2 regions of the Peribacillus sp. NPDC096622 genome follow, and region 2 is predicted to be linked to the other one. Evidence: riboswitches for the same ligand, from Rfam matches in the RefSeq annotation. Region 2 holds a riboswitch; the other holds the start of a gene.

Region 1 (15,095 bases), on a different contig from region 2:
AATAATACAAAGTAATTATTTAAAGTTGAACATTTTAAATGTTCAGAAAAATAACTTGTCCGTTGAATATTTTTAAGTTATATTTTTACTTAATTAGTAAGATTTACTAACTAAATGATGTAAGGCCGTGATGTGATGAGTTTTAAAAGAACACCCAGTCATCAAAAATATGTCAATAAAAAAAGAATCATTCAATGCATCCAAGAATGTTCACCCATTTCAAGAGCTGAAATCGCCGTTAAGCTTCAGCTAAGCAAACCAACAGTTTCTCAGGCTGTGGATGAACTTATACAGGAGAAATGGGTATTGGAGAAAGGAATAGGAGAATCCTCATCTCAAGGCGGGAGGAGGCCCATCCAGCTCTTTTTTAATGAAAAGGCTGCCTATATCATCGGTGTCGATATAGGCGGGACGAAAGTGAAAATCGTTTTAAGTGATTTAAGCGGCAACATACTTGCCGGCACTAGTTTTTCAACTAACACTTATTTAAAATCAGGGCTTCTTAAACAAATGGCGATTGAAACGGAACGGTTAATTGCAAAGAATCAGATTGCGAAAGTAAGGATATTGGGGATGGGAGTCGGTATCCCTGGTATTACGCAAACGGCAAGCGGATTGGTAATAGAGGCACCGAGTTTAGGATGGGTACAATATCCATTTATAGCAGAAGCGAAGCGTTATTTTGATTTCCCGATCTTTCTGGACAATGATGTAAACGCGGCTGCACTAGGTGAACAGTGGCTGGGTAATGCACAAAATAAGCGGAATCTGCTGTTCATTGCGGTGGGCACGGGGATTGGAAGCGGCATTATCTTGAATAACCAGTTATACAGAGGGGCTTCCAGTGCAGCTGGGGAAATGGGATATATGGTGACGGACAAAGAGGATATAAAACGTGAATTCAAGCCGATTTTCCATAGATACGGCTATTTGGAAAGTGTTGCAGGAGGAAAGTCGATTGGCGGTCATTTCACCAGGGAGGTCCTCAAGGATCCTCATCATTTTTTATTCGAACGGGCCAAATCTTCCGAACTATCGGGGGAGGATGCTTTTTTTGCAGCAAAAAAAGGAGACACGACAGCCATTGCCGTCATAAATGAAGCCATCGAACATTTAGCCTGCGGAATTGTCAATGCGGCTAGTTTGCTAAATCCGGAAGTGATCATTTTAGGAGGTGGTGTATTAAATTCTTCTGAATACATTTTACCTAGAATTCGGGAGATCGTTGATCGATATCTTCCAAGTTTAGTAGAAATGAAAACTTCACAACTGGGAGAAAACGCAGGAGTGCTTGGAGCGGTTTCCCTATTCTTAAGGGAACATGATGGCATTTTGAATTTTCGTGATGAGGGGGATTATTAATGAAAAATAGGAAAAAGTCGCTTGTTTCAGTACTGACCTTATCGGCAGCGCTATTGATTTCGGGATGTAACGGTACAGATACGAAAACGAATTCGGATACTGGCGGTGCCAAGGGAGAAAAGGATGAGCTGGAAGATAAAATCGTTGTTTATTCACCGCATGGCAAAGATATTTTATCAAAATTCGAAAAGCAGTTCGAAGATAAGTATGGTATTGATGTTGAGTGGCTTGATATGGGTTCCCAGGAAATTCTTGACCGTGTTCGATCAGAGAAAAGCAATCCGCAGGCAGACGTTTGGTGGGGTGCCCCTTCCACGAACTTCAATCAAGCAAAGGATGAGGGGCTGCTGGCTGCTTATAAGCCTAGCTATTCTGATAATCTCGATGAAGGATTCCGCGATCCGGAATGGTATTGGACAGGAACGAGCCAGACACCGGAAGTCATCATGTATAACAGTAAAGAGCTATCAAAAGACGAGGTACCGAAAGATTGGGATGAGCTGCTTGATCCCAAGTGGAAAGACGAAATAATCATCCGCTATCCGTTAGCCTCCGGAACGATGAGGACAATTTTTTCTGCGATGATCTATCGTACGTATAAGGATACAAATGATCCAAAAGAAGGGTATGACTGGTTAAAGAAGCTCGACCAAAACACAAAGGAATATTCAGCGAATCCTGAAATGATGTATAACAAGGTAGCCAAAGGAGAGGGGTCACTTTCCGTTTGGGCAATGCCGGATGTTGTCATGCTTAAGGAAAATAAAAATTATCCATTTGAGTTCGTCATTCCGAAAAGCGGAACACCAGTATTGACAGAAGGTATCGCCATCGTTGAAGGTGCCAAGCATCCAAAAGCGGCAGAGGCCTTTTATGAGTTTGTGAATACACCTGAAGCCGCAAAAACTTTGGCAGAAGAATTTTACAGGATTCCGACCAGAAGTGATGTGAAGGGTTTACCTGAATGGATCACGGAAACAGAAATTAAAGCGATGGATATTGATTGGAATGCATTCGAGGAAAAAGGTGACGAGTGGATGAAATACTGGGACGAAAATATTAAAAGTGGAGATAAAGAAATTAAAGAATAAGGAAGTGTCGTTGGGATGGCGTCAATAAAAATGGAAAATGTCCAAAAAGCCTTCGGGAAAACGATAGCTGTTGACCAGTTAAATCTGGAAATCAAAGAAGGTGAGTTTTTTACCTTTCTTGGTCCAAGCGGCTGTGGTAAAACGACAACGCTTCGGATGATTGCCGGTTTTTATTATCCGACAAAAGGTGTCGTCCGATTTGGCGACAAAGATATGACGCGTGTACCTCCGGAGAAAAGGAATACAGGCATGGTTTTTCAAAACTATGCCCTCTTTCCCCACATGACTGTTTTTGAAAATGTAGCGTTTGGCTTGCGTGTCAGAAAGGTTTCTCCTGCTGACTTAAAAAGGAGAGTGCTGGATGCCCTCCAAAAGGTCAGGCTGGAGAGCTATTCGGATCGTCAAGTGAGCCAGTTAAGCGGAGGACAGCAGCAGCGGGTGGCCCTTGCGAGAGCACTGGTCATTGAACCGGAGATATTACTGCTGGATGAACCATTAAGTAATCTGGATGCCAAGCTTCGTGATGAAATGAGAGTGGAAATCTTAAGGCTGCAGCGTGATTATAAGATTACCACCATTTATGTCACACATGATCAGGCTGAGGCATTATCCATGAGTGATCGGATCGCTGTGTTCAATTATGGTGTATGTCACCAGGTCGGGACGCCAACAGAAATTTATAATCGGCCGGCCAATGACTTTGTGGCGAGTTTTATAGGCGAGATTAATCTATTGCCCGTTCAAGTCGAAAAAGTTCAACAAGATAATATAGAGGTTGCCCTTAAAGGTAGTGAACAACCGATTAAATTGAATGTGGAAAATCAAGCTAGAGAAGGAATTTCAATCTTACAGACTGATGTTGACCTTGCTGTTTCGATTCGTCCTGAAGCAATCAGAATTCTGGATGTGACCGAAGAAGGAATGAATATCTTTAAAGGTAAAATAAATTCCGTCCAATTCTTTGGATCTGTTATGAATGTCATGGTGGATGTTCAAGACGTGTCACTAAGGGTCGACGTATTTAACACCCATGATTTTGGATACTTTTATCAAGGAAAGGAAGTGTATGTCCAGCTTCCCGAGAAACAGCTGCGTCTTATCCCTGTCATAAGCGGTGATGCTCCATGATTAAAAATCGTGATACGAGATTGACGGTTTGGCTCCTTCTACCAGTTGCATTGGTGCTTGTAGCATATGTACTCTACCCATCGTTGAGGACCTTTATAGAAAGTCTGCAAAAAGACGGAATGATATCCCTTGGAAATTATCAGGACTTCTTCGTACAGGAATCGAAAACGAACTTAGAGGCTCTTTGGAATTCTGTTTATATATCCTTATTGAGTGTATTGGTCAGTGCCTTGATTGGCATTCCGCTCGCATTCATTTTTAACCGTTACGATTTTCCCGGCAGAAGCTTCTTTTCATCAGCAGCGATTTTGCCGATTGTCCTGCCATCATTGGTAGGGGTCATGGCCTTTATGTTTTTATATGGAGAATCGGGATTGGTTCCAAATGCCATCAAGGACCTGTTTGGTCTTGATAAGGTTCCATTCAAGATTGGCGGGGTATCGGGAATTCTTATCGTGCATGCCTATACGATGTATGTTTATTTTTATATGACTGTATCCGCTGCAATCAATAAAATAGATCCCTCACTTGAAGAAGCCGCTTATAACTTAGGCGCAAATAAATTCAAGGTTTTTTGGAAGGTGACATTTCCATTATTGACACCTGCCATCGTTGCCGCCTCTTTACTAGTTTTCATGATATCAATGGCTTCTTTCAGTGCCCCGTTTTTATTAGCTGGCGGATACAGGGTGTTGAGCCTGCAAATTTATTTTTCAAAAATCAATGGTGATATGGAAATTGCCGCTACTCAATCGGTCATTCTATCCATCGTTTCGATTTCATTTCTATTATTCATGCGTTGGTATCAGAATAGGAAGGATTATCGCATGGCTTCGAAAGGAATTGGCGCACACAGGAGTGAAGTGAAGAACCCGTTCATGAAATGGGTGATGGTCGTAACGGGTATCATCGGCGTAATTATTCTGCTTTTACCGCATTTTACGATTCTTTTGCTTTCACTAGTGCCGGATGGAACCTGGACATTTCAAACGTACCCCACAGTATTTAATGTGGAAAATTACCGGCTTTTGTTTGAAGATCCTAATATCTTCAAACCGTTACGAAATAGTTTACTGATGGCGGTCATTGCAACGTTGGCAAATCTGGTGTTTGGGGTCATAGCGTCCTATGTACTTGTCAAACGGAAATTCGTCGGGAAAAGCCTTGTCGATATTCTAGTCATGATTCCTTGGGCGTTGCCTGCAACGGTCATAGGGATGAACTTGATATTCGCATTCAATGAACCTAGCGTTTTTTCCTTTGGTCAAATATTGGTAGGAACATTTTGGATATTGCCGCTTGCCTATTTCATCAGGCATATTCCACTCGTTGTCCGCTCGACTAATGCCGTTCTGGAGCAGCTGGATGATTCGATTGAGGAAGCAGCCAGAAACTTGGGGGCTAAGTGGTTTTATACCTTCAGAAGGGTCATATTTCCGATTATTATGCCAGGTGTTTTATCAGGGACATTATTGGCATTTATCGAATCTGTGGGGGAATTCCCGACCTCGGTCCTGTTGTACACGATTTCAAACAGGCCCATATCCATTGAAATCATGAATCAGCTTAGGATGTTCAATATGGGGCAGGCAGCCGCATATGGGATGATTCAAATCACGCTGATTGTAATCGTTCTCTTTATTTCGAACAAGTTTTTTGGAATCAAAGCGGAAAAAGCTTTATAAATCGGAGGTTCAAAGATGAGCAGGCTTGAAGAGTTTATCAAAAATGAAGGTAGTGTCTTTCCCGGAAAAACCTATGCTAGAGAGCTTCTGATGCCTGTTTTTAATGATCAAAGAGATTATTTATTTCATGCAATGTTCGATATTCATCGGGCACATGTCATCATGCTTTCGGAACAAAAGATCATTAAAGATGAAGAGGCGAGAACCATGCTTGATGGGATTCGGAAAGTGGCCCAAACAGATCTCGCCCAGTTGACCTATCAGCCCCAATTCGAAGACTTATTCTTCATGATGGAGGCAAAGATCGGTGAGGAAATCGGTCATGAACTTGCAGGGAAGATTCATATCGGCCGCAGTCGTAATGATATGGGAGTTGCAATGTACCGGCTTGTTTTGAGAGGTCATCTGCTCCAATTGATAGGCTATGCAAACCAATTGAACGAAGCATTCTTAGTGCAGGCTGAAAAACATACAGAAACCTATATTACAGGTTATACGCATACCCAACCGGCTCAGCCGACTACAATAGGACATTACTTTTTAGCCATTTATGATGTGCTTCAAAGGGATATTGGCAGATTGTGGTCAGCCTATGAAACGGTTAACCAATCCCCTTTGGGTGCGGCCGCGTTAACGACCACCGGATTTCCGATCAGTCGGAACCGTACTGCTGATCTGCTTGGGTTTGATTCGGTGATTGAGAATTCCTATGATTCGATAGGCGGGGCAGATTATTTATTGGAAACCGCAACTGCAATCATGACGTGCATGGTCAATACAGGGAGATGGATTCAAGATTTCCTGCAGCATGTGACAAGGGAGTTTGGAACATTTCATGTGGCGGATCCTTATGTTCAAGTGAGCAGCATCATGCCGCAAAAAAGAAATCCAGTCTCAATTGAACATTCCCGTTCAATTGCAAGCAGTGCGTATGGTGATGCACTTGCTGCAATGAATATGATCCACAATACACCATTTGGTGATATCGTCGATACGGAAGATGATTTACAGCCGCATTTATATCGAGCTTTTTCGAATGCAGGCCGTGTCATGAAACTAATGTATGCCGTCATATCGACTTTGAAAGTAAATGAAGAACATACAAAGAAAATGGCCGCAAAATCCAGTATAACGGTTACTGAATTAGCGGATACCCTATCAAGAGATTACGACATATCCTTTAGAAAAGCCCATTCCATAGCCAGTACTATTGCAAAACGGTCAATTAGTGAAGGGAAAGAGCTATATGATTGGGACACACAAGAAATCAACAGTATCATCAATGAATTCGTTTCAGTGAACATAGCTGAAGACGAATGGAAAAAAATAATCTCTCCCGAATATTTTGTGGAGATAAGAAGCATTCAAGGCGGGCCCTCCCCGAAAGAGGTTACGAGAATGATTGTAAATAGAAAACAAAAACTGGAACAAGAGTTGCAAGAATATAAGAAAATGGTCAAAGAATTGAATGATCGCAGGAAGGCTTTAGTGGATTACTGAAGGTACGGGGTAAAAAGGAAATGAGCTTTAACGGACATGAAATTCACGAGTATTTGCACCAAATTCACGAGTAAAAGCATGAAACTCACGAGTATTTGTTCCAATTCATGAGTAAAAGCATGAAACTCACGAGTAAAAGCCCGAACCTCCTGAAGAGAGTATTTTTGGTCGGCTTGGACGAAATACGATGCATTTTATCTGTTAACAGAGAAAGCTTCCTATTTTATGATATATAGTCATTCTTTATTAGGGTGGCTATTTTTTTGAATTTTATTGAAACTGAGATATCCCCACTAACAATAAATGTAGATTATTTCCAAAGGCAATGCAGTTATTTGTAAAATATATAATATGAGGCGGAATGTTAATGTCAAATAGATTTCAGTTCGGTTTTATCCTGATTTTAATAGCTTTCGTAATATCGATTATTTTTTGCTTGAATCCGGAAGCTTTATTAAGAGGTGGATATGACTTAGCTATTGATGGTCTGGTAGTATCCAGAACCTTGATGATTATTTTTTCGTTGTATTTATTAGTTAAAATAGGGGATTTGTTTATAAACAGAAAAGATTAATAGTCTAAAATGAGACTTCCTATAATCAAACTTGAGAAAAAGGACATTATGCTTTGTCTGTCGATAATAAGGAAGGCTCAGTCTTTTGACTGAGCCTCCAATGTTTATTTATCCAGAATAACCAGTTTCAAAGTTGCTTCATATATCGTTAACGGATTTAGGTTCCAACTGAACCGCATGCTTTCTGAAAGCAAGACTTACCGTGATCATCACAATGAAATTGACTGCCAATGCGATGATTCCAACATTCAAATCTTTCGCTGCTTGCGGCAAGGATGGAAACAAGGTCCCTATTGTCGATTGACTTAGTGTAATGCAGATTACGATGGCCAATCCGGTGATGATACCGGTGATTGCACCAAATTTATTGATCGGATTATTCCTTTTCAGACTAAAGAGAAGGGACGGGAAAAGCTGTGTGATGAGACTGTATCCCATAAGAATTAATGCCGACATCGTTTCACCGCCGTTTAAGGTGAAGTAGACGGCTATAAGGGCAATGACTGGCACAAGGAACTTTGCCAACCGTACAATGTGGCGATCGGATACTGCGGGTGCAAATTCCTTATAAACGTTTTTCGCGAGCAGTGTAGCGACGCTCATCAAAAGCATGGATCCCGGCACCAATGCGGTCAACAATCCAGCTCCGCCGATTATGCCTATAAACCATGGATCAAAGGTCTCGATCGAAAGGCGCAGCAATGAGAGGTCTGCATCTGCCCCAACGAGTCCGGGCACTTTCAATATAGCTGTAAACCCAACGAAAAAGACGAATAACAGCATGAGTGTATATAAAGGGCTGATGATGGCGTTTTTTCGAAATACCTTGCCGCTGCGTGCTGAATAAACAGCGCTGAAAACTTGTGGCCACATATAGAAACCGAATACGAGCAATATTACCGTGGAGATGAACCATGATACGCTAAGCCCCTGATCAGGGAACTTTAGAAAACCAGGCTTGGCCGCATCAACCGCTTCAAACATCGGCTGAAATCCGCCAAAGTAATGTATCGGCAGATAAATCCCCAAAAATCCTATTATGGCGACCATCATGATATCTTTAATGACCGCTGTCCAAACTGAACCGTGGATACCGGAAATCATCACATAAATGGTAAGGCTGATCGCCCCCATCCAAACTGCCTCGGACATTGAGATGGCACCATAAGATGCTTCCGAGACAATGATCCCCAATCCTTTCAGCTGCACGACGATCACTGGAATCATCGACACCACACCGACAAGCGCAGCCAAAATTCCTAAACTGGGACTCTTATATTTGCTTACAAAGAAATCGGATTGAGACATCAGTTTATTTTCTTTGGCATATCTCCATATTTCCGGTAGGAGCCAATAGGATAATACGTAAGATAAAGTAATGTAAATGAGAACATATAGAGCGGGTGCACCCTTGCCATAAGCCCAGCCGCTGCCGCCAAGGAAGGAGAAGGTCGTATAGATTTCCCCGGCCATCAGCAGAAAGACGAATATCGCACCAAAACCGCGTCCGCCCACCGTCCATTGTTCCAAGTCCATATCTTTTCCTTTTGAAGAGCGTATGCCTAAAAATATCGATAGAAGTAAAAATGCTAAAATGATTAAGAGAGCAATATTCATTCCTGGTCACCTTCCCGATTCCTGGGATCCAGCTTATACATGATGCCGAGTATGGCAGAGGTAAGGACCACCCACATAGCCATCCAGAACATATTGAAAGGCATCCCTAATACATATGGTTCTATTTTATTAACAAAAGGTAGAAATACGAGTATGCCTATAAAAGGAACTAGAGTAAGAATATATATAATCTTCACTAAACAAACCCCTCCGTTTTTATATAAAGTGAAACGCCCACCAATGGGGGTTTATTCTTCAATGCGACTGATGGATGGGTGAACCAAACCGGGATGAAAAATTCATACATGACGGAAAAGGTCCGATGATATATATTAGCTTACACTATTTTGATATAAAATTTAATGCAGTTGCCTGATATATTTTAGCAACAGTTCGCAGACAGCCGAATCCAAATGTGTTCATAAGACAGATAAAGCCTTGAATTCATATTGAGTTCAAGGCTTTATTTCCTTTAGCTATCTTTTTTCCGATAGTTATATAGTATCACCAAGAGGATGAACCAGATTGGGGTCAAGAGCAGTGATAGTCGTGTAGCTTCAGCGAATAGCATAACAATAAGGATGAACAGGAATAATCCTAAAATGGCGTAATTGACAAAAGGTGTAAAAGGAGCCTTGAAAGTCGATTCGGCTCTTAGGTCAGGCCTTGTTTTCGAATATTTGATATGGGAGATCAAGATAATGCTCCATACCCATATGAAACAGATGGCACTGATGGTAGTCACGACAGTAAATGCCTGTTCAGGTATCATTTTGCTTAATAATGCCCCTATTGATACAACGATTGTGGATGTTAATAAGGCATTGCTCGGAACAGCCTGTTTATTTAATTTTTCCAGTTTAGCAGGGGCTTCTCCATTCCTGCTTAACGTATAGAGTATTCGGCTTGTTGAAAATAAACCGCTGTTGCATGCAGAAGCAGCGGATGTCAAAACGACGAAGTTGATGATCCCTGCAGCGACGGGAATGCCAATTAACGCAAAGACCTCTACAAATGGACTGCTCGTGGCATTCAATTGTGTCCATGGGTTGACGCAGAGAATGACGAATATGGCACCAACATAGAAAAGTAAAATCCGGACAGGGATTTTATTGATGGCAGATGGAATGTTCTTTCTCGGGTTCGCCGTTTCTGCTGCAGAAACCCCGACCAATTCGACACCGACAAATGAGAAGACGACCAACTGTAAAGATAGTAGGAATCCGGAAATGCCATTGGGGAACATGCCACCATGATTCCATAGGTTCGTTAGGGAAACCGTTCCGGTATTGGTATTGAAGCCGATGATCAAAAGAAAGATTCCTACGATGATCAAGGCGATGATCGTGATTACTTTAATGATGGCAAACCAGAATTCCAATTCGCCAAATATCTTAACGGTCAATAGGTTCAATCCTAACAGAATGACCAGGCATATTAGAGCCGGAATCCATTGAGGGACATCAAACCAATATTGTATATAGACACCGACAGCTATGATATCGGCCATTGCGGTCATGATCCAACAGAACCAATATGTCCAACCTGTCACGAAGCCGGCCCATGGACCGACATATTCAGTTGCGAATTCAGTGAATGATACATACCCTGCATTGGATAAGAGCAATTCCCCCAGGGCCCTCATCACAAAAAACAAGGCAATCCCTATTATCAGATAAGAGAATAATATGGAAGGTCCTGCCAATTGTATAGCTTTTCCTGAACCTAAAAATAACCCGGTGCCAATGGTTCCTCCTATTGCAATCAGTTGTACATGTCGATTTTTTAAATCTCTTTTCAATTCTTGTTTAGCCAATTCGTACGCCCCCGTCTTTTATAGTCTTGGTAGTGAATGTTTTTACCTGCATGGTCTTGGAGAGAGGGACGTGATTATTTCGCCCAGCTGGCCTTTCCCATTGGTTTTAAAAGTTGGTGTTTTTAGTCCAATCACAAAATGGACAATAAAAAAAGAGATTGGATAATACCAATCTCTTAAAGGGCTCAGAATAACAATTTTATCATTCGTTACTCTTCTGTCCTTTTGCCTGAGATTGTGAATCCTTCGGCGCTGTATCTTGTACAGTCTCTCCAGAAGCTGCTCCTGCTATAGTGTCATCCATAGCATTCATCGCTTGCTTGTATGCGGTTGTGAAGAAATGTCAGTCAGTGAAAATCTATCACTGCTGGAGCATTCATTATACTTATAAAATAATATTGGAATTCTATCATCTATTTTTCGGTAGGTCAACAAGTTTTTTTGAAGTGAAACTGGCCTTATCTGCAGTTTATAGTGGGTTGTATTTAACTTAAGGTTTAAGCAGAAGTGATCTTTTTGAACGATCACTATAATAAAATACTGAACATCACTTTTTTAAAATGATATTTTTAGACTGGGAAAATCGACAAGATATTATTGGTAACTGTTTATTTCAAAAATACAATTGTATTTTTACAGAATATTTACTATTATAAGATAAGAAAACGTAATTGAAGTGTTATGTAATATTGATTAGGATAAAGCATTTCTAACTGCAATAATTAATAGAGAGTCGTTCGTGGTAAGGATAGAAAAACATTACCGATATTGCATCTGGGGGAGTTAATCATGTCGAACAAGGAATTAAAGAGAGGGCTGGAATCACGACATATTCAAATGATAGCTTTGGGCGGAACCATCGGAGTCGGGTTATTCATGGGTTCTGCAAGCACGATCAAATGGACCGGGCCCTCTGTAATGCTTGCTTATGCCATCGCAGGTATTTTTATATTTTTCATCATGCGTTCCATGGGTGAGATGTTATATTTAGAACCGACTACAGGTTCTTTTGCAACCTTTGCGAGCAGCTATATACATCCTTTGGCAGGTTATATGACTGCTTGGAGCAATTGGTTTCAATGGGTAATCGTCGGAATGTCCGAAATTATCGCGGTTGGGTTGTATATGCAATATTGGTTCCCGGAGTTACCTGCTTGGATACCAGGTGTGGTAGCCATGATCATCTTGGGGGCGGCCAACCTCATTTCCGTAAAATCATTCGGGGAATTTGAATTCTGGTTTGCGCTTATAAAAATCATAACGATTATATTGATGATCGTTGCCGGCCTGGGCCTTATCTTCTTTGGGATAGGCAATGGCGGGGATGCGATTGGATTATCGAATCTATGGGCAAATGGCGGCTTCTTTACGGGAGGCTGGACAGGATTCTTCTTTGCGCTTTCACTTGTCGTGGCTTCCTATCAAGGCGTTGAGCTTATCGGCATCACGGCCGGTGAAGCGAAAGACCCAACGAAGACCGTAACAAAAGCGATTCAATCAATCATATGGCGCATATTGATTTTCTATATTGGTGCCATATTCGTCATCGTGACAGTCTTCCCTTGGGATCAACTGGATGACTTAGGCAGCCCATTCGTTTCAACCTTTGCCAAAATCGGTATCACTGCGGCGGCAGGAATCATCAATTTTGTCGTAATCACTGCGGCAATGTCCGGATGCAACAGTGGGATTTTCAGTGCAGGACGTATGCTTTACACACTGGCATTGAATGGCCAAGCTCCGAAAGTCTTTGCTAAAGTATCTAAAAATGGAGTGCCGGCATATTGCACGATCGCTGTACTATTAGGATTGGGCATCGGGGTTATCCTGAATTACCTTGCACCGCCGCAATTATTCCTTTATGTGTATAGTGCGAGTGTATTGCCCGGGATGATTCCATGGTTTGTCTTACTTATCAGTGAGCTTAAATTCAGAAAGGTAAATGCCGCTGAAATGGAGAAGCATCCTTTCAAAATGCCGTTGGCCCCTTACAGTAACTATGCGACAATAGCCTTTTTACTGATGGTGCTGGTGGGTATGTGGATCAATCCGAGTACCCGGATTTCCTTGGTTGTCGGGATCGTTTTCCTAGCCTTGGTTGTGGCAAGTTATTACATGCTGAAAATGGATAAACGAACACCGTTGGATGTTAAATCCGATGATGAAATTTCAGGATAAAAATTCTATTAGAAAGCCCTTCTCTTAATTCGAGAAGGGCTTTTGTTGTCTTTGTGGATCAATTGTTAGAATTCACGAGTAAATCAGCGAAATTCACGAGTAAATCGGCAAAACTCACGAGTAAAGTAGTTGAATTCACGAGTAAATCACTTAAATTCACGAGTAAAGCTAATTTGACCCCATAACAAGGGAGACCAGTAGGGGGAATGAATCAAAAAGCCTATGGAATGAGAATTCCTGCCAGATTTTTTCATCTTTACACAAGGAAGTTTTTATACAAATTACCGGGCGTACCGTAACACCAAATGAAGCGCTCCACATGAACGAATATAAACAGCGTCTATTCCAGACGATTTTCCACTGACATCAATTCCGCGATATAGCTTATGATTTGTTGGTTCCAATGCAGAAATCGAGCCAAATGGGACACCAATCCAAGTAATAGAACGCAAGTATAGTAAGTATTATTTTTTAACAATATTTATCCGCCGAGAATAGGATTCTAAATTGTACAATTCTTGTCCAGGGTCATGAAAAGAACCACCCCAAGTTTGTGATGGAGTGTTTTTTTTTCATAAGTTAAGTTCAGCCTTTTCCTGCTTGGAATCCTGGATATTTGGTCATTCCGCCATCAGCGTATAAGGTCATTCCCGTTACGTAGCTCGATTCGGCGGAAGCTAGCCAAGCGGCACAAGCGGCAATTTGTTCCGGTTTTCCGATGTATCCCATCGGTATCAGGTCGATGACTTCTTGTTGAGCTTTTGGGTCATTGAATTTTTCGGCATTGATGGGTGTGTCGATTGCCCCAGGTGAAATATTATTAATGCGAATCCCTTTAGGAGCATATTCAAGTGCAAGGGTTTCTGTCATCATCTTCACTCCGCCCTTACTTGCTGCATAGTGGACAAAATGAGGCCAAGGTATCCGGTCATGGACGGAAGACATGTTAATGATATTGCCCTTGATACCATGATCGAGCATATAATTGATTGCTTCCCTGCTTGCCAGGAACATCCCCGTTAGATTTACATCGATGACTTTCTGCCAATCTTCAAGAGTCAATTTTTCGCTGGGCACTTCATTTTCAATACCAGCATTGTTGATCATGATATCGATTGTACCAAAGGTGTCCACAGCGAAAGAAAGCAATTTCTTCACATCCGCTTCTTTAGAAACGTCACCTTGAATGGCTGCGGCTTTCCCGCCTGCAGCTTCAATCGTTTTGATGATTTCCTTATGGTCGCCATTTTCAGTGTGATAATTTAATACGACATGTGCTTTTTCTTTACCGAACCTTTCGGCCATGGCTTTTCCTAACCCTTTTGCCGCTCCGGTGATCACGACCACTTTTTTCTCTAAATCGTCATACATCATTCATCTCTCCTTTAACTATTCTTTTGTGAAGCCGATCATGATTCCGCCAGCAATTACGAGTACACACCCGATGATGACGAAGGCCATTTGCTTTTTGGATTTTTTCTCTCCTAAAAGAAAGATGCCGCCTAAAGTGGAAATGACGATTCCCATTTGGGAAAATGAGAATGCGATGGCAACGCCCACTTTTGGATTAGCGAGCAAGAGAACGATATTACCGACTGCCCACATCATTCCGGTTAGAATATTTCGTCCGGCATACTTATTAAACGGTTTATGTTTGATTGAAAGGAGCAAGGCAGCCAGGAACATGCCAATTGCTTGCGGCAGGATCGCCGACCATCCGTCAACTTCATTCCATCTAACGACGATGACATATGTAACATAACCCATCGTAGAAATGGCAAGGTAAAAAACGCCTTTTTTCATGTTTCCTTCTTTTTTGTTATCACCATCACCGTAGCTAGTCAGCAAGACACCTGTAATCAAACAGATTATTGCAACAATGCCGATGGTGATTGTCATCTTGTCATTCCATTCCCTGAAAATGATAACCGCAAAAAATGTATTCCCTAGAATTTGCAGTCCTGTTGAGATTGGAACGGTTTTTGATACCCCGATTTCCTTCACGCTATTGAATTGAAATAACTGCCCGAATGCCCAGCCTATTCCGGAAATGATGCCGACAGTCCACACTGTACCGCTCCATTCCGGCGGATTGATGAAAGACATCATGATGGCGAACAGTAAAGAACCGATTGTAATGCCAA
Region 2 (15,095 bases):
CATTGGAAAATTGCTTAACACACCTCCATCAACAAAAAGGAACTTGCTTTTTCCGACATTAAGTTTGACTGGCTCAAAGAAATAAGGAATGCTACAACTCATTCTTACTGCCTTAGCCACTGGAAAAGCGCCCGGATCTATTCCATAATTCGGTAAATCATCAGGCAGTACGACCAATTTCCCATTTGAAATGTCAGAGGTTATGATACGGAGTGATTTCGGTCGAACATCCTTAAAGGTGATTACATTCCTTTCGGCAAGTTTACCGGCGACCCAGGCTTCCAAAGCGTTGCCTTTATAAAGGCCCAGTTTCCAGTATAAAAGGAGCCATTTGGCAAATGGGATAGGCAAAAGACCACGCCTTTTATCCAGCAGGCCGCTTAAATCTATATCAAGAAAAAGCTTTTCCATTTCTTTTCCCGTGTACCCAGCTGCTACGAAAGCTGCAATGATGGATCCTGCACTCGTACCTGCTGTTCGATGGAATACAAATCCCTTTTCTTCTAATTCCTGCAGGGCTCCCACTAAACCATAGCCTTTAATCCCGCCTCCGGAAAAAACGCCGTCAATAATCATAGCTGCCCTCCCCTAATCCGGTCTTTACATTTCTAAGCAGGATTAGAGCGATTTATGACAGTTTTAAGAAGAATTTGCCTTGATTCAGGTAAAATACTGAATTTCCGCTTTCGGGAAGAATTCCGCAATATACCCACGAATGGTCGTTTCCAGTTCTGCGGCTTCTTCTTTTTGATAAACATATTTACCAATTCCATATCGGCCCCATTTATATTTACGCTTCGTTTCATCCAGTTCCAATTTTGTTTTCGGGTAGTTTTTTTGAATCACTTTTTTTGCTGGACCAGTAAACCGATGCTGGATTAATTCGAAAGTCAAGTCAGGGATATCCACCCCTTTTAAAGCCTCACTCAACCGTTCGAATAATTCATGGTAGCCCTCCTTCCATTCTTCATGACGGTATATTGGAGCAACGATAAAACCCAGGGGATATCCGGCACCTGCCACTTTACGTGCCGCTTCCATCCGTTCTTCGAAGCTTGAAGTCCCGGGTTCGAAATTCTTTATCACATAACGTGAATTTATACTGAAGCGAAATCTCGTTTTTCCATTATGTTCAGCATCCAACAGATGGTCGACATGATGGAATTTAGTGACGAACCTTAGAACCCCATATTCACTTTTCCCAAAATACTCTATGGCCCTTTTTAACGAATGTGTCAAATGATCAATTCCGACGATGTCCGATGTACAGGCTGCCTCAAAACGAGTAATTTCAGGCTTTCTCTCATTTATATATTTTTCGGCTGCCTCGAAAATCTCGTCAAGATTCACATATGTCCGAATATATGGCTTTGATCCGAGTGTCGTCTGTAAATAACAATAGTGACAATGCCCCATGCACCCTGTGGCAAGAGGGATGGCATATTCAGCAGATGGCTTTGAAGAATCGAATTTCAATGTTTTTCTGATACCTACCACGAGCGTCGATTTGGCGACACGATATTTTTGCAGATCATTTTCTCCAGGAAGATCCCTAATTTGGTTATGCGATGTGGTCTCACGGATTTCAATGTTCAAACCTTCGAAATTCTTTTTCAATTCCCGACCGAGCGGGTATTCCAGTGCCCTGGGCTCGATATAAACTAACTGTGGCATAAATGGTTTCATTTCGATCTCCATTCTTTTTTCGATTTGTTCATACTTTCAATCGAACTACACAATCTAATTCATAAGGATAGGTTTTCTTTATTCTTTTATCCTCATGATTGTTTTTACTTGGAAATTCAAAATGAAGGAGATGCGATATGACTAATAAACGAGAATTCTTGACAAATGGAATGGGGAAACAAACGATCACCGTCCAAACGGATAATAAATTTCCAAATCCAAGGAATATACCTGGAGACTCGGTCGATAAATTTTCGGTATTAAAAGATGGCAACCAATATCTAGCCGAAAAGGAAATAGGGCAGCAAAATGAAAATGGTTGATTGAACACGAAAAGAAGACCGAATTTACGATGATTCGGTCTTCTCTATTGGTATTTAATTGAACAGACTGTCACTACCCTGCATTTATGACTCTAAAAAAAGCCGTTAAGATAGCTTTTCAGCATACTTAACGACTTCCTTTCGATCAGCTTATAGCCCGCATTTCAATTGCGCTCCGCAATTCGTGCAAGTATTGCATCCGCCCATTTCCTGAACTTCACCTTTACGGCATACCGGGCAAGTGTTACCCACTTCCGAACCAATCGTAACATTCGTCGAACGCAGCTCATTAATCGTATCGACCAATACAACTTTTTTCTTTTCTTCCACATCTGTCAATTCATCCATTTCAAGCTGCTCGTCCATTTGGTTTTCTTCCGCTTTGAGCGTAAGGACCTGACTGTCACGACTGCCATCCACATATACCGTACCGCCTTTTGCTCCGCCTTTGTATAGACGTTCATATACCTTTTCAACTTGTTCGACAGTATATCCTTTTGGAGCATTGACCGTCTTGCTGATTGAGCTGTCAATCCAGCGTTGGATGATGCATTGAACATCAGCATGTGCTTCCGGAGCTAATTCCATAGCGGAAATGAACCATTTTGGAAGCTCTTCTGTATCGGCTTCTGGATGGCGGTCCAAGTATTCCTGTACAATGTCAGCCTTAACTTCAATGAATTTACCAAGACGGCCGCTGCGGAAATACGTGAAGGAGAAATATGGTTCAAGACCTGTTGATACCCCAACCATCGTTCCTGTGCTTCCCGTAGGAGCCACTGTCAATAAATGAGAGTTACGGATCCCATGTGCAGCAACACTTTCCCTGATATCTTCCGGCATTTTTTCCATAAATCCGGTTTGTGTGAAACGTGTTCTAAGCTCATTGGTTTCTTTGTCCGTTGACCCGATCAGGAACGGGAAACTGCCTTTTTCTTTAGCAAGCTCCACGGAAGCCCTGTAAGCTGTAGTCGCAATCGTTTCAAACACCTTGTCCACAAGGATATTTCCTTCTTCAGAGCCATATTCCGTTTCACAGTAGATCAACAGGTCATGCAGACCCATTACACCAAGTCCAACCCGTCGCTCTCCCAGTGCCTGTTTTTTGTTTTCATCCAAGAAATAAGGAGTTGCGTCAATGACATTGTCCTGCATGCGCACACCGACTTCAACTGTCTGCTTAAGTTTCTCGAAATTAACCGTTTTGCTATCTTTATCAGCCATTTCAGCCAGATTGACAGCCGCAAGGTTACATACTGAATATGGGGCCAATGGCTGTTCTCCACAAGGGTTCGTGGCAACGACCTGTTGACCATATGCTTTGGCATTCGTCATTTCATTAGCATTATCGATAAAGAAAATACCTGGTTCGGCAGAATATGTTGCACAAATGTTTATTAAGTTCCAAAGCTCTTTAGCGCGGATTTTACGGTAAACACGGACTTTATGACCCATTTTCTCCCATTCGCGAACATCACCGACATTATGCCATTCTTCATTGTAAATGGCCATTTCTTCGGCAGTATAGCTTTCAACATCAGGAAAACGCAATTCATATTCCGCATCTTGTTCCGCTGCTTCCATAAATTCCTTAGTCAGGCAAATAGAGATATTGGCTCCGGTCAGGAAATCTGAATTATGGACACTGTACGTTCCACCTGTACGGATCTTTTCCTCGGCATCCCTAATGATTTTTTCGCTGAACCCACCTTGGCCAGGAATCTCCTTATAATTGATGATCCCTTGATACATAGCCGTTTCCTGTTCCGTGTGCGGCGTGAATTTCAATTTATCCGTCGCATATTTCTTGATGGCTTCATCTTTAGTGTTTTCCACTAGGTAACGCAGGATCCTTGGATTTTGCATTTTGGAAATGATGAACTCTGCAATATCAGGATGCCAATCAGCAAGCATGATCATTTGCGCGCCTCGTCTGCTACCGCCCTGTTCAACAAGATGCGTCAGTTTTGCAATATCGTCAAGCCATGACACTGAACCCGAGGATTTTCCATTTACCCCTTTTGCCAGAGTGTTTCTTGGACGAAGTGTCGATCCGTTCGTACCCACTCCGCCGCCGCGGCTCATGATTTCCATCACTTGTTTCCTATGTTCTGAAATACCTTCGCGTGAATCCGGTACGAATGGCATTACATAGCAATTGAAATAAGTAACATCCGTATTGGAACCCGCACCGTATAATACTCGGCCTGCCGGGACGAAATTAAGGTTCTTTAATTCTTCATAGAATTTATTGAACCATTCCGTCCTTTTTTCTTCCGTGGTTTCCACTGATGCCAATCCCGTTGCATTACGTTTCGCAATTTGTTCATAGTATATTTCAAGCGGCTTTTCGATTATATCCAGCGGACGGTTTACAATTCCCGTCTCCATTTCCTCCGGATTATCCAATACGCCACGGAATTCTTCATCCACCAATACCTTGGCTTTTTTGGTTTCCCAATCAATTTCAACGATGTAACCGAGACCCCTTGCCGGGAATTTCGGATCTTCCTTAATCGTCAAAACGACGAAATCGCCTGCCGAGAGTGTGATTTTTTCAGTATCCTTAAAAGAATAGCGGTCAAGCATGACTAGACGGGACACTCCCTTATGCGCCATTTTCATATCAGCAGTTACAGGGTGAACCTGGGGAAATAAAGAAATATCCTTATTCAACCTTTCTAGATCAACCTTTAAAGCTTCTTTTATTACAACCGACATAATTCCCTCTCCTTTATATGTTTCAAGATCCGTTCTTGCTGCCGCAAAAATCCTTATGTAACCTTACATGTCCGTTTCGCTTAACAAGTACCCTAAATTTATCATAGCGAAACTCAAAAATCAATATATAGTGTCGCATTAAATATTTCAACTACTATATATTGTGTTTGTTTTGAATAACTTTTAATTTTGTCAAACGTTAAATCAATTAATATAGTTAGCAAAAGGGAGGAAAATGTCGATTAACGATATTTTTTCATCAGATTTCAATTAATTTGGACCTTGCTTTTTCCCCATCCCTTTCAGGGCTTATCCCTGCAAGGGATGTGTTATTTGGTCAAACAAATCTGAAAAAACTTTTTTATTATCCACTCTAATTATGCTTCCTCTATCTCATGAAATTCCATTCATCGCTTTCATATTTGCTTTCTGCAATGGCCTTCACTTCCAGCAATTGCTTTTCGGTGAGGACGTATGGCTCTAAATCAATCGAAAGTCCTTCGGCAAAACCTTTTTCAAAAGCTTCTTTCGCTTCAGGGATGGTAATCTTTCTCCCGGCAATGTCATTTATGGCCACAGCTTTGTTTTTTAGGTTTTTTTGCATTCTTTCTTTAACCCTGTCATTTGAGAATTTAAATACGCTAAAGAGCTTATCATCATCAAGTTCAAGCAAAATGGACCCGTGCTGAAGGATGACGCCTTTTTGCCTGGTTTGAGCGCTGCCAGCGACCTTCCTGCCCTCAACGACCAGTTCATACCAGCTTGGAGCATCAAAACAAACGGAAGACCTGGGCGATTTTAAAGCCGCTTTTTCCTGATCGCTTCGAGGCACGGCAAAATAAGCATCCAATCCCAGATTCCTGAACCCCATTAATATCCCTTCAGAAATGACACGATATGCTTCAGTAACGGTAGTTGGCATTCCCGGATAGGATTCTGGAACGATTACGCTATAAGTCAATTCATGCTCGTGGAGTACCGCTCGTCCTCCTGTTGGCCTGCGAACAAAACCAAGGCCCTGCCTTTTGACCTCTTCCATATCAATTTCGGCTTCTGCCTTTTGAAAATAACCGATCGACAATGTCGCTGGATCCCAGCCGTAAAAGCGTATGATTGGCGGAATTTCCCCTTTGCTTTGCCAGTTTAACAGCGCTTCGTCCAGCGCCATGTTAAAAGCCGGTGAACAATACCCCGAATCTATAAAACCCCATTTTTCTTTAGTCATCTTTACCCCTCGTTTCGATAGACTGTTTTTCAATCCCTCACAAAAAACTCACATGTAGTAGTTTAACAGACTTTAACACTCTAAAAAAGAAAGTGCTATCAAGTCATGAAGAATTTTGATGAAAATTCTTTTTGATTATTGGGTAAAGCAATTATATAATAAAGATTGTCTGTATTCGTTAAGGTAGAAGGGAGTTTTATGTTTGGAAATATTATATACACTGCTCATCATCTTAGGAGTGGTTATTGCGTATTCACTTTTTAATTGGTACCGCCAGCGTAAAATCGTCAAAACACTAACACAGGACGAATTTATCGCTAACTACAGAAAAGTGCAGCTAATCGATGTGCGGGAACCGAATGATTTCGATAATGGTCATATCTTAGGCGCAAGAAACATCCCCATGACTCAAATGAAAACCCGCTTGGTCGAAATTAGGCCGGACAAGCCTGTATATTTGTACGCTCAAAGTGAAATCATCAGCGGCAGAGCAGCAGCCATGCTATACAAAAAAGGCTACAGGGAACTTTTTCACCTAAAGGGCGGTTTCAAGATGTGGACCGGGAAAATCAAAGCAAAGAAATAAGACCCCATCTCCGCATGGGCTCTTTTTAATTCAATAGCTCAAGTAAAAGAATGTTCCATGTTGTACTTTAATGAAATCTTACATAAACATGAAAAATCCCCGCCGGCAGGCAGGGATTTTTTTCGGTTAAGCTTCTAGTCTAGGCTTGATAACGTAAAACAGGTTTTCTTGCAGCAAGAGTTTCATCAAGCCGCTTTATAACGGTTGTATGCGGAGCTTCCTGAACGATTTCCGGGGTTTCTTCCGCTTCCTTGGCAATCTGGATCATCGCATCGATGAATGCATCCAACGTTTCTTTTGACTCGGTTTCAGTCGGTTCTATCATCATTCCTTCTTCCACGTTCAACGGGAAGTAAATGGTTGGAGGATGATACCCGAAATCCAGCAATCTTTTAGCTATATCGAGAGTCCTTACCCCCAATTTCTTTTGGCGGCGTCCGCTTAATACGAATTCGTGCTTACAATGACGATTATATGGTAAGTCAAAATAAGGTTCCAACCTGCGCATCATATAATTGGCATTGATGACCGCATTTTCGGTGACAGCTTTAAGGCCATCAGGACCCATTGAACGAATGTACGTATATGCCCTCACGTTTATCCCGAAATTACCATAATAAGGTTTTACCCTGCCAATGGATTGCGGACGATCATAATCAAGAACGAATTGCTCACCTTGTTTGACTACAAGAGGTTTAGGCAAGTAAGGGATCAAGTCCGACTTCACACCTACAGGACCAGAACCCGGGCCGCCTCCGCCATGAGGGCCTGTGAATGTTTTATGGAGATTTAAGTGAACAACATCAAAGCCCATGTCACCCGGCCGTGCTTTTGATAGGACTGCATTCAGATTCGCTCCATCATAATAAAGCTTTCCACCTGCGTCATGGACAAGTTGTGCCATTTCCAAAATGTTTTCTTCAAACAATCCCAATGTATTGGGGTTCGTCAGCATCAAGGCCGCCGTATCCGGACCGACAACACGCTTTAAATCTTCAAGGTCTACTAATCCATTTTCATCGGACTTCACTGTAATTGTTTCAAGTCCGGCAACAGTGGCAGAGGCAGGATTTGTACCATGTGCCGAATCAGGTACAATCACTTTCGTCCGTTCTGTATCGCCATTCGCTTCGTGAAAAGCGCGAATCATCATCAATCCTGTCCATTCACCGTGAGCACCTGCTGCAGGCTGTAATGTCACTTGGTCCATTCCGGTGATTTCCGTTAAGTGTTCCTGCAAATCAAATAATAGTCCCAATGCTCCTTGTACAGTAGCGGGATCTTGATACGGATGGATATGGGCAAAACCGTTGAAGCGTGCCACATTTTCATTTATTTTCGGATTATATTTCATCGTGCACGAACCCAGCGGATAAAAACCCGAATCCACCCCATGATTCCGTTTGGAAAGTGCTGTATAGTGACGCATGATATCCAGTTCGGACACCTCAGGAAGCTCTGCCTCTTCTTCACGGATGTAGTCGGCAGGAAGAATTTCTTCGAGCGGAATAGTTGCAACATCCATTTCTGGCAGACTGTAACCGATTCGACCGGAAGTACTGATTTCAAAAATGAGTGATTGATCTTGATTATTCATGTTGATCCCCCAATTCCTGCGCAAGTGCATCAATTTCTTCTTTTGTTCTTAGTTCAGTTACCGCAACAAGCATATGGTCTTTCAATTCAGGATAAACCGTCCCTAAATCGAAGCCGCCAATCATCCCTTTTTCAAAAAGGGTTTTATTGATTTCTGAAAACGGAGCAGGCAGTTTAATGACAAATTCATTAAACGAAGGACCTTCGAATATCACTTCCACCCCTTTTGCCATAATTGCTTTTTTCGCGTAATGCGCTTTTTGGATATTTTGCACGGCCATTTCTTTGACACCCTTTTTCCCAAGTGCGGTCATTGCAACAGAAGCTGCCAAGGCATTCAAGGCTTGATTGGAACATATGTTGGATGTGGCTTTGTCACGGCGAATGTGCTGTTCACGAGCTTGAAGCGTCAGTACAAACCCCCGTTTTCCATTTTCATCCACTGTTTGACCCACGAGTCGGCCCGGAACTTTCCGAACAAGTTTATTAGTAACGGCAAAATATCCACAATGAGGTCCACCGAATGCCGCTGGAATGCCGAATGGCTGAGCATCCCCCGTTACGATATCCGCACCGAGTGCACCAGGGGATGTCAAAGCTCCCAATGCAAGCGGATTACTGGAAACGATAAACATTGACTTGACGCCATGAATGATTTCTTCCATTTCTTTCAATGGCTCGATCCGGCCAAAAAAGTTCGGATATTGCACGATCACTCCTGCAATGTCATCATTCGCCAATTCCCTTAAAGCAGCTAAATCCGTCACACCGTCTTTATAAGGAATTTCGATCACTTCCACGCGTTGCCCTTTCGCATATGTCTTCACGACTTCTCTTGATTCAGGATGTACGGTTCCTGAAATGAGAATCTTCTTCCGCCGTGTCTGTCCTGAAGCGAGCATCGCTGCTTCAGCCAGCGCCGTCCCGCCGTCATACATGGAGGAATTAGCCACATCCATGCCCGTCAATTCACAGATCATCGTTTGATATTCAAAGATTGCTTGAAGCTCGCCCTGTGAAATTTCAGGCTGATAGGGTGTATAAGCCGTATAAAACTCAGAACGGGAAAGAACATGATCGACGATGACCGGAGCGTAATGGTCATAGACACCCGCACCAAGGAAGGAAGCATAGTTTTTAAGGTCAGCATTCTTGGCAGCAAGCCTTGATAATTCTTTCATTAACGCAGGTTCAGATTTGGCAGGCTTGATATCGTATTCTCCTTGAAAACGAACGCTTTCAGGGATATCATTGAAAAGTTCTTCCGCAGTGGATACCCCTATCGCTTCCAGCATTTCTTGTTTATCTTGCTCTGTCATGGGTAAATAACGATGTTTCATCTAATGACCATTCCCCTCTATTTACGTGGTTTTTTATAAAAAGGTGTTTGTATTATAACGGCTTTCAAACGTTTGGAACGGATTTCCACTTCGACTTCCGCATCCAGCACCGAAAATTCCTTATCGATAAGTACCAATCCAACGTTTTTCTTCAATGTTGGTGATTGGGTACCGGTCGTGACCTCGCCAATGACTTTATCACCGCTGTAGACCTTATACCCATGACGTGGAATGCCACGGTCAATCATTTCAATTCCCACAAGCTTGCGGGGAGCTCCTTTCTCCTTTTGCTCAGCAAGTACGGCTTTCCCGAAAAAATCAGCTTCCTTATCCACTTTTACTGCAAAACCAATCCCGGCTTCTATCGGGGTGATGTCCGCTGAAAGCTCCTGCCCATATAGCGGCAGTTTCGCTTCAAAACGCAGAGTATCACGAGCACCTAAACCTATCGGCTGAACCCCCTCTTCCTTTCCGGCATCCATAATCGCCTTCCAAAGGGCAGGGCCATTTTTACTGTCGCTATATATCTCAAAACCATCTTCACCAGTGTAACCAGTACGGGATACCAGCGTGGAGATACCGTTAATCATGACATTTTCCTTGAACTTGAAAAATCCAATTTCACTTAAGTCAGTATTTCCCGATAGTTTTTGTAATATCTTCTCTGCAGCTGGTCCTTGAAGTGCCAGCTGTGTATAGTCACTCGATACATTCGTAATTTGGACATCTTCCGCTAAATTAGCTTGCAGCCAATTGAAATCTTTTTCTGTATTCGCCGCATTGACCACGAGCAGATAGTCGTCCTCAGCCCTTTTATACACGATTAGATCATCAACCGTGCCTCCGTTTTCATAACACATGGCGGTATATTGGGCACCGCCCAGTTGCAGCTTTGAGATATCATTGGTCAGCATCTTCTGTAAAAAGGAAAGGCTTCCAGGACCCTTAACATCGACTTCCCCCATATGGGAAACATCGAATAACCCCGCTTTTGTTCGTACGGCTTCATGTTCGTCCTTTATACCCGAAAATTGGACAGGAAGTTCCCAGCCGCCAAAATCAATCGTTTTACCTCCGTATTCACGATAAACCTCAAATAGTGGTGTTCTTTTTAAATTGGTCAAAAAATGACCCCCTTCAGATTTTTTTAATTTAATTGGCTTCATTATCAAAAGCTTCTAGTCATTACGCATCAGATATAACCTGATTCATGATGTAAAAAAAGCACAAAAAAGGACAGAGAAAGCCCGTTTGAGCTTTTTCTCTGTCCTGAAACCTGAAAGTTTACCTATGTAATAGGTTTTCCCCTTTGGTGGCCGTCCCAAAACGGGCGGCGCTCTCCAGAGTTGCGTCCAATAAGAGTTCTTTTGCCTGAGAGATTCACTGCTAAGTTTGCTCCTTCGGCGCTACATCCGTAGTCTCTCCCCTTATCTTCACCCGCATATAAATGGTCTACCAATGAAGGGAAGCGAATAAGCCCCAAGCATCAGTTAAACCTTTGAGCATAAATGGAATGCATTCTCTGCCAATTCTCCTAAAACTTCAGAAACCGTTTGCTGATCTCCTTCAGTTATCTTGGATAAATTAGGAGCCTATAGCCCATACTAAGAAAACGCGAACTGCACAATCAATGTACAAACATTCTTAATAGCGATTGGAAATTGGAATTTTCTAAATATACTTATATCCTACCCTAAGAAACTTATCTCTGCAATATCTTTTGAAGAGAAATATTTTTCTTACTTCACATATGAAATGTTCGGGTTTTGACCTTATATTAAGGAAATTATGATTTAAGAGGGAGTTATTTCTATGAAAATCAATATATCCTTCAATTCTGAATGGAATGACGAGTTTCTGCAAAAGATGGAAAATGACGGTCCATGGGGAAATTGGGAGCTTTATAAGTTGGCGGTTCAAATGGAAGAAAATCTTATCATACCTGATTTTGAAGGTTTACAGGCGCCCAAGCACCTTCCGCAGTTAACCCCGCTTCCCCATCAATTGGAAGCAGCGAAGCAAGTGGTGGAAAAGATGAATGGAAAAGCCATTTTGGCTGATGAGGTAGGGCTAGGGAAAACAATTGAAGCAGGCTTGATCCTAAAAGAGTATATGATTAGGGGCCTTGTAAAAAAAGTATTGATCCTCGTTCCGGCTTCCCTTGTCTCACAATGGGCATTTGAATTGAATACCAAGTTTCATATTCCGGCAGTCGTTCAGAGAAAAAGTTATGTCTGGGACTCCTGTGATGTGGTCATTTCATCCATTGATACGGCGAAACGCGCTCCACATCGAGATATCATCTTCACTCAGGAATATGACTTCATCATTATTGATGAAGCTCATAAACTTAAAAATAATAAGACGAAGAACTATGAATTCGTCCAAAATCTGAAAAAGAAATTTTGTTTACTCCTGACAGCCACACCAATTCAAAATAAAGTCGAGGAGATTTTCCACCTCGTTTCATTATTGAAACCGGGCCACTTGGGAAATGCCTCACTCTTTTCGGAAAAGTATAAAGGTAAAGGCCGGAACATTATTGAAGATGAACACCTAAAGGAATTGGTCAACACTGTCATGATTCGAAACCGGCGGGCCGACACTGGCATTGAATGGACCAAACGGCATGTGGAAACCATCACCATTGAATTTTCTCCAACGGAACAAGCATTGTACGATGCTGTTTCCAAATTCAAGCCAATTTCGGATGGATCAAAAGGAAGCGCCTTTTCGGCTCTCACTCTCCAAAGGGAAGCATGCAGCAGCAGAGAGGCGGTCTTTTATACATTAAAAAATATGAGAGACAAATACGATCAGCCTTCCCCTGACTTTTTGGCAAAGCTTGATGATTTATTTTCTAAAGTGAATGAAACGGTTCAGAACTCAAAGGCTGAAAAAGCTTTGGAACTGATCAAGAAAATTGATGACAAAGTGATTATCTTTACGGAATATAGGGCGACTCAACTATATCTCCAATGGTACCTACAGCAGAACGGAATTTCTTCCGTTCCTTTCCGAGGCGGTTTTAAGCGCGGAAAGAAAGACTGGATGCGAGAATTATTCCAAAAGAATATACAGGTATTAATTGCAACAGAAGCTGGCGGGGAAGGGATAAACCTTCAGTTTTGCCATCACTTGATTAATTTTGACCTGCCATGGAACCCAATGAGGCTCGAACAGCGAATTGGACGGATTCACCGCCTTGGTCAGGAAGAAGATGTGATGATCTATAACTTTGCCACAAAAAATACAGTTGAAGAACATATACTGAAGTTACTATACGAAAAAATAAATTTATTTGAAAAAGTAATCGGTGAATTGGATGATATTCTAACCAAACTGGATATTAACAACATTGAAGAATATTTAATTGATGTGGTCGGCGAGTCCAAAACAGAGGGCGAAATGAAAATCAAGATGGATAACTTTTCATCGTTGATCCAATTCGCTCAATCAATGAAGGAAGGTGAGGTTCATGCAGCAACGGGAAATTCATGATTTTTTAATAACTTTCTTTAAAGCCAATGATTGTGAAATACTGGATAATGCACAAACCCACCTTACAGTGCAATTGACGATTGAAATGGATAAAGAATTAATGAACAGACCCTTTTATTGGCATTATCTAGAAAAAACAGGTGGCGTTCCGAACCCGGCACAGATAACTTTCATTACTGATCCAGAACAAGCTCCATCCGATTTAAAGGGAGAAATGATTCATTTTGGCTCCCCTCGCCTTCACCAGATTATTCAATCAACCAAAAAGCTGGCAGGGTATACTAGACTTTTTGAGGATACTCCTCCATCAAAAGGCAGAAATAACCCTTTGTTTCCTTGGCTGACCCTGAATGTGAAAATATCCTATCAATGTGACCGTAAAAAAGATACTTTCATGTCGATCGGATTGAATTTAATCTCGGGTGAAATATTGGAAGGGTTCCACCATCGGGTTTTACCGATTAACGTCACCCCAAAAATACCGGATTACTCCTTTACACTTTCACCTCTGATCATGCCCAAGAGTGGATTGGCAAGACTGGATACTTACATCAGAACCAGTTTCGAGGATGATGACCATTCCTGGGCGGAGGAAGCAATGCTGCGCTGGCAGAATGACTTGAATTTATTGGAGCATTTTTACAAGGATATGGACGAAAAAAGTGAGAGCTATTATACCGAAAAAGAAGCACTAAAAGCACAATATGAACCCAACATCAGAATATCCATCATCAACGGAGGATTATTTTACCTTTCAGATAGGGCGTTGGGATAAGTAAGTACGAAAAAAACAGATGTCCTAAGTTCAGGACATCTGTTTTACTTTTTGATCGTTTTCCTTATGAACATCGACAAAGCGAAAGGGACTATGCCAAACCAATGAGACATACCTTGGTTTTTGTCCTCTTTTCTGTGACGGCGCTTTTCTTTTCGTTCTTTTTTCGTCAGATTGAAATACTCGACAAGCTGTTGCGTAAGATATTTAATATAAGCGTTTGTAGACATATAAAATCATCACCCTACGCAAAGTATGTCCGATTTACGCTTTTTTTATTCCTTCACTTGTTCCCTGAACACTTGAACCTGTCACATTCCGTTATAAACGAGTCTTGATTTTGGTATTAAACAGCTTGCTTTTCCAGCCATTCTTTCACTTCCCCCGCTTCTGTATCGTATTGAATGATGACCTTGCCCTCACGATCATTTTTAGTTTTGGAAGAAAACTCGATATAGACGTAAGGACCTTCATGCTTCATTAAGGAATATCGCACAACACCATTTGGATATGATATTTCCCCCTGGATGACTTTTGGGATCTCTTCGCCCCACTCTGCCGTCACATCCTTGATGGCTAGATGGACAAGGTGGTCGGCCACAAGGGATTCTTCCACTTCTTTATAAAACCTTTTATCAATGATGAACTGATCGATCATTAGTATCGTGAACATGATGAAAACACTCGCTACAATCATGACCATCGGGAAAACGACTCCTTTTTGATTATTCATCGACTTTCGATACATTCCTAAAGAAAGGATGAAATCTTCGACTGAAAGTAGTCCCTGCTTTATCCGTTATATTTATAACAATGACACTGCCATGCTTCTCGACCCGGAATTCCGAAATATTATGCAAGATGACCTCATGCCCCATACCATTCACTCGTCTTCTGACCTTATCTTCATATTGTTCTAGCGATGATATTTGTTCACCTGAAAGCAAATATAATTTATTTCCCATAACATCCTGAGCTTTGGAACTCCGGACATCCTGCTTCATTTGCATGGTAAAGACCTCCCACTCTTTAGGATGCAATTTATCAACGGCGGCCCCCACATGGGTGTGAATGATTGAAAAGAGCTGCAAAACAAAGAGGGTCGTCGTCATTAAAATCATTAAAGAAAAAAGCAGTTCGATCATCGTAAAGCCATCATTTTTTCGCAGCATCACAAACGGATTCCAATTTACCCGTTCCATCTTCATAGCGTACACACCCTTCAATCATTCCCGGGAAATCCCCGTGGTCCTTCCAAACCAATTCATAGCTTCTTTTTTTATAAATGATTTCCTGACCAACTGCATCAATCTCCCCATCCATGAACGCCGTCAATCTTTCA

What was found. Region 2 has a riboswitch for glycine ahead of gcvT (glycine cleavage system aminomethyltransferase GcvT). Riboswitches for the same ligand answer to the same signal wherever they lie in the genome.
Region 1: linked by a shared signal. The riboswitch ahead of ACIQYG_RS13780 (amino acid permease) and the one ahead of gcvT (glycine cleavage system aminomethyltransferase GcvT) in region 2 are both predicted to bind glycine.

The regions. Positions count from the first base shown of each region.
Region 1 covers NZ_JBIWES010000006.1:221,056-236,150, forward strand. Annotated here, with positions in the region: gene ACIQYG_RS13745 (ROK family transcriptional regulator) at 136-1,362, shown strand; gene ACIQYG_RS13750 (extracellular solute-binding protein) at 1,362-2,453, shown strand; gene ACIQYG_RS13755 (ABC transporter ATP-binding protein) at 2,469-3,581, shown strand; gene ACIQYG_RS13760 (ABC transporter permease) at 3,578-5,266, shown strand; gene argH (argininosuccinate lyase) at 5,282-6,766, shown strand; gene ACIQYG_RS13770 (sodium:solute symporter family protein) at 7,479-8,957, opposite strand; gene ACIQYG_RS13775 (DUF3311 domain-containing protein) at 8,954-9,154, opposite strand; gene ACIQYG_RS13780 (amino acid permease) at 9,430-10,773, opposite strand; glycine riboswitch at 10,981-11,059, opposite strand; gene ACIQYG_RS13785 (amino acid permease) at 11,563-12,951, shown strand; gene ACIQYG_RS13790 (glucose-1-dehydrogenase) at 13,537-14,322, opposite strand; gene ACIQYG_RS13795 (GRP family sugar transporter) at 14,341-15,095, opposite strand, start outside.
Region 2 covers NZ_JBIWES010000001.1:102,381-117,475, forward strand. Annotated here, with positions in the region: gene ACIQYG_RS00410 (patatin-like phospholipase family protein) at 1-576, opposite strand, end outside; gene splB (spore photoproduct lyase) at 661-1,686, opposite strand; gene ACIQYG_RS00420 (hypothetical protein) at 1,824-2,009, shown strand; gene ACIQYG_RS00425 (vitamin B12-dependent ribonucleotide reductase) at 2,160-4,730, opposite strand; gene ACIQYG_RS00430 (lipoate--protein ligase family protein) at 5,119-5,955, opposite strand; gene ACIQYG_RS00435 (rhodanese-like domain-containing protein) at 6,158-6,541, shown strand; gene gcvPB (aminomethyl-transferring glycine dehydrogenase subunit GcvPB) at 6,681-8,138, opposite strand; gene gcvPA (aminomethyl-transferring glycine dehydrogenase subunit GcvPA) at 8,131-9,477, opposite strand; gene gcvT (glycine cleavage system aminomethyltransferase GcvT) at 9,495-10,601, opposite strand; glycine riboswitch at 10,740-10,823, opposite strand; glycine riboswitch at 10,827-10,914, opposite strand; gene ACIQYG_RS00455 (DEAD/DEAH box helicase) at 11,290-12,978, shown strand; gene ACIQYG_RS00460 (YqhG family protein) at 12,956-13,753, shown strand; gene ACIQYG_RS00465 (YqzE family protein) at 13,798-13,983, opposite strand; gene comGG (competence type IV pilus minor pilin ComGG) at 14,100-14,486, opposite strand; gene comGF (competence type IV pilus minor pilin ComGF) at 14,479-14,961, opposite strand; gene ACIQYG_RS00480 (hypothetical protein) at 14,909-15,095, opposite strand, start outside.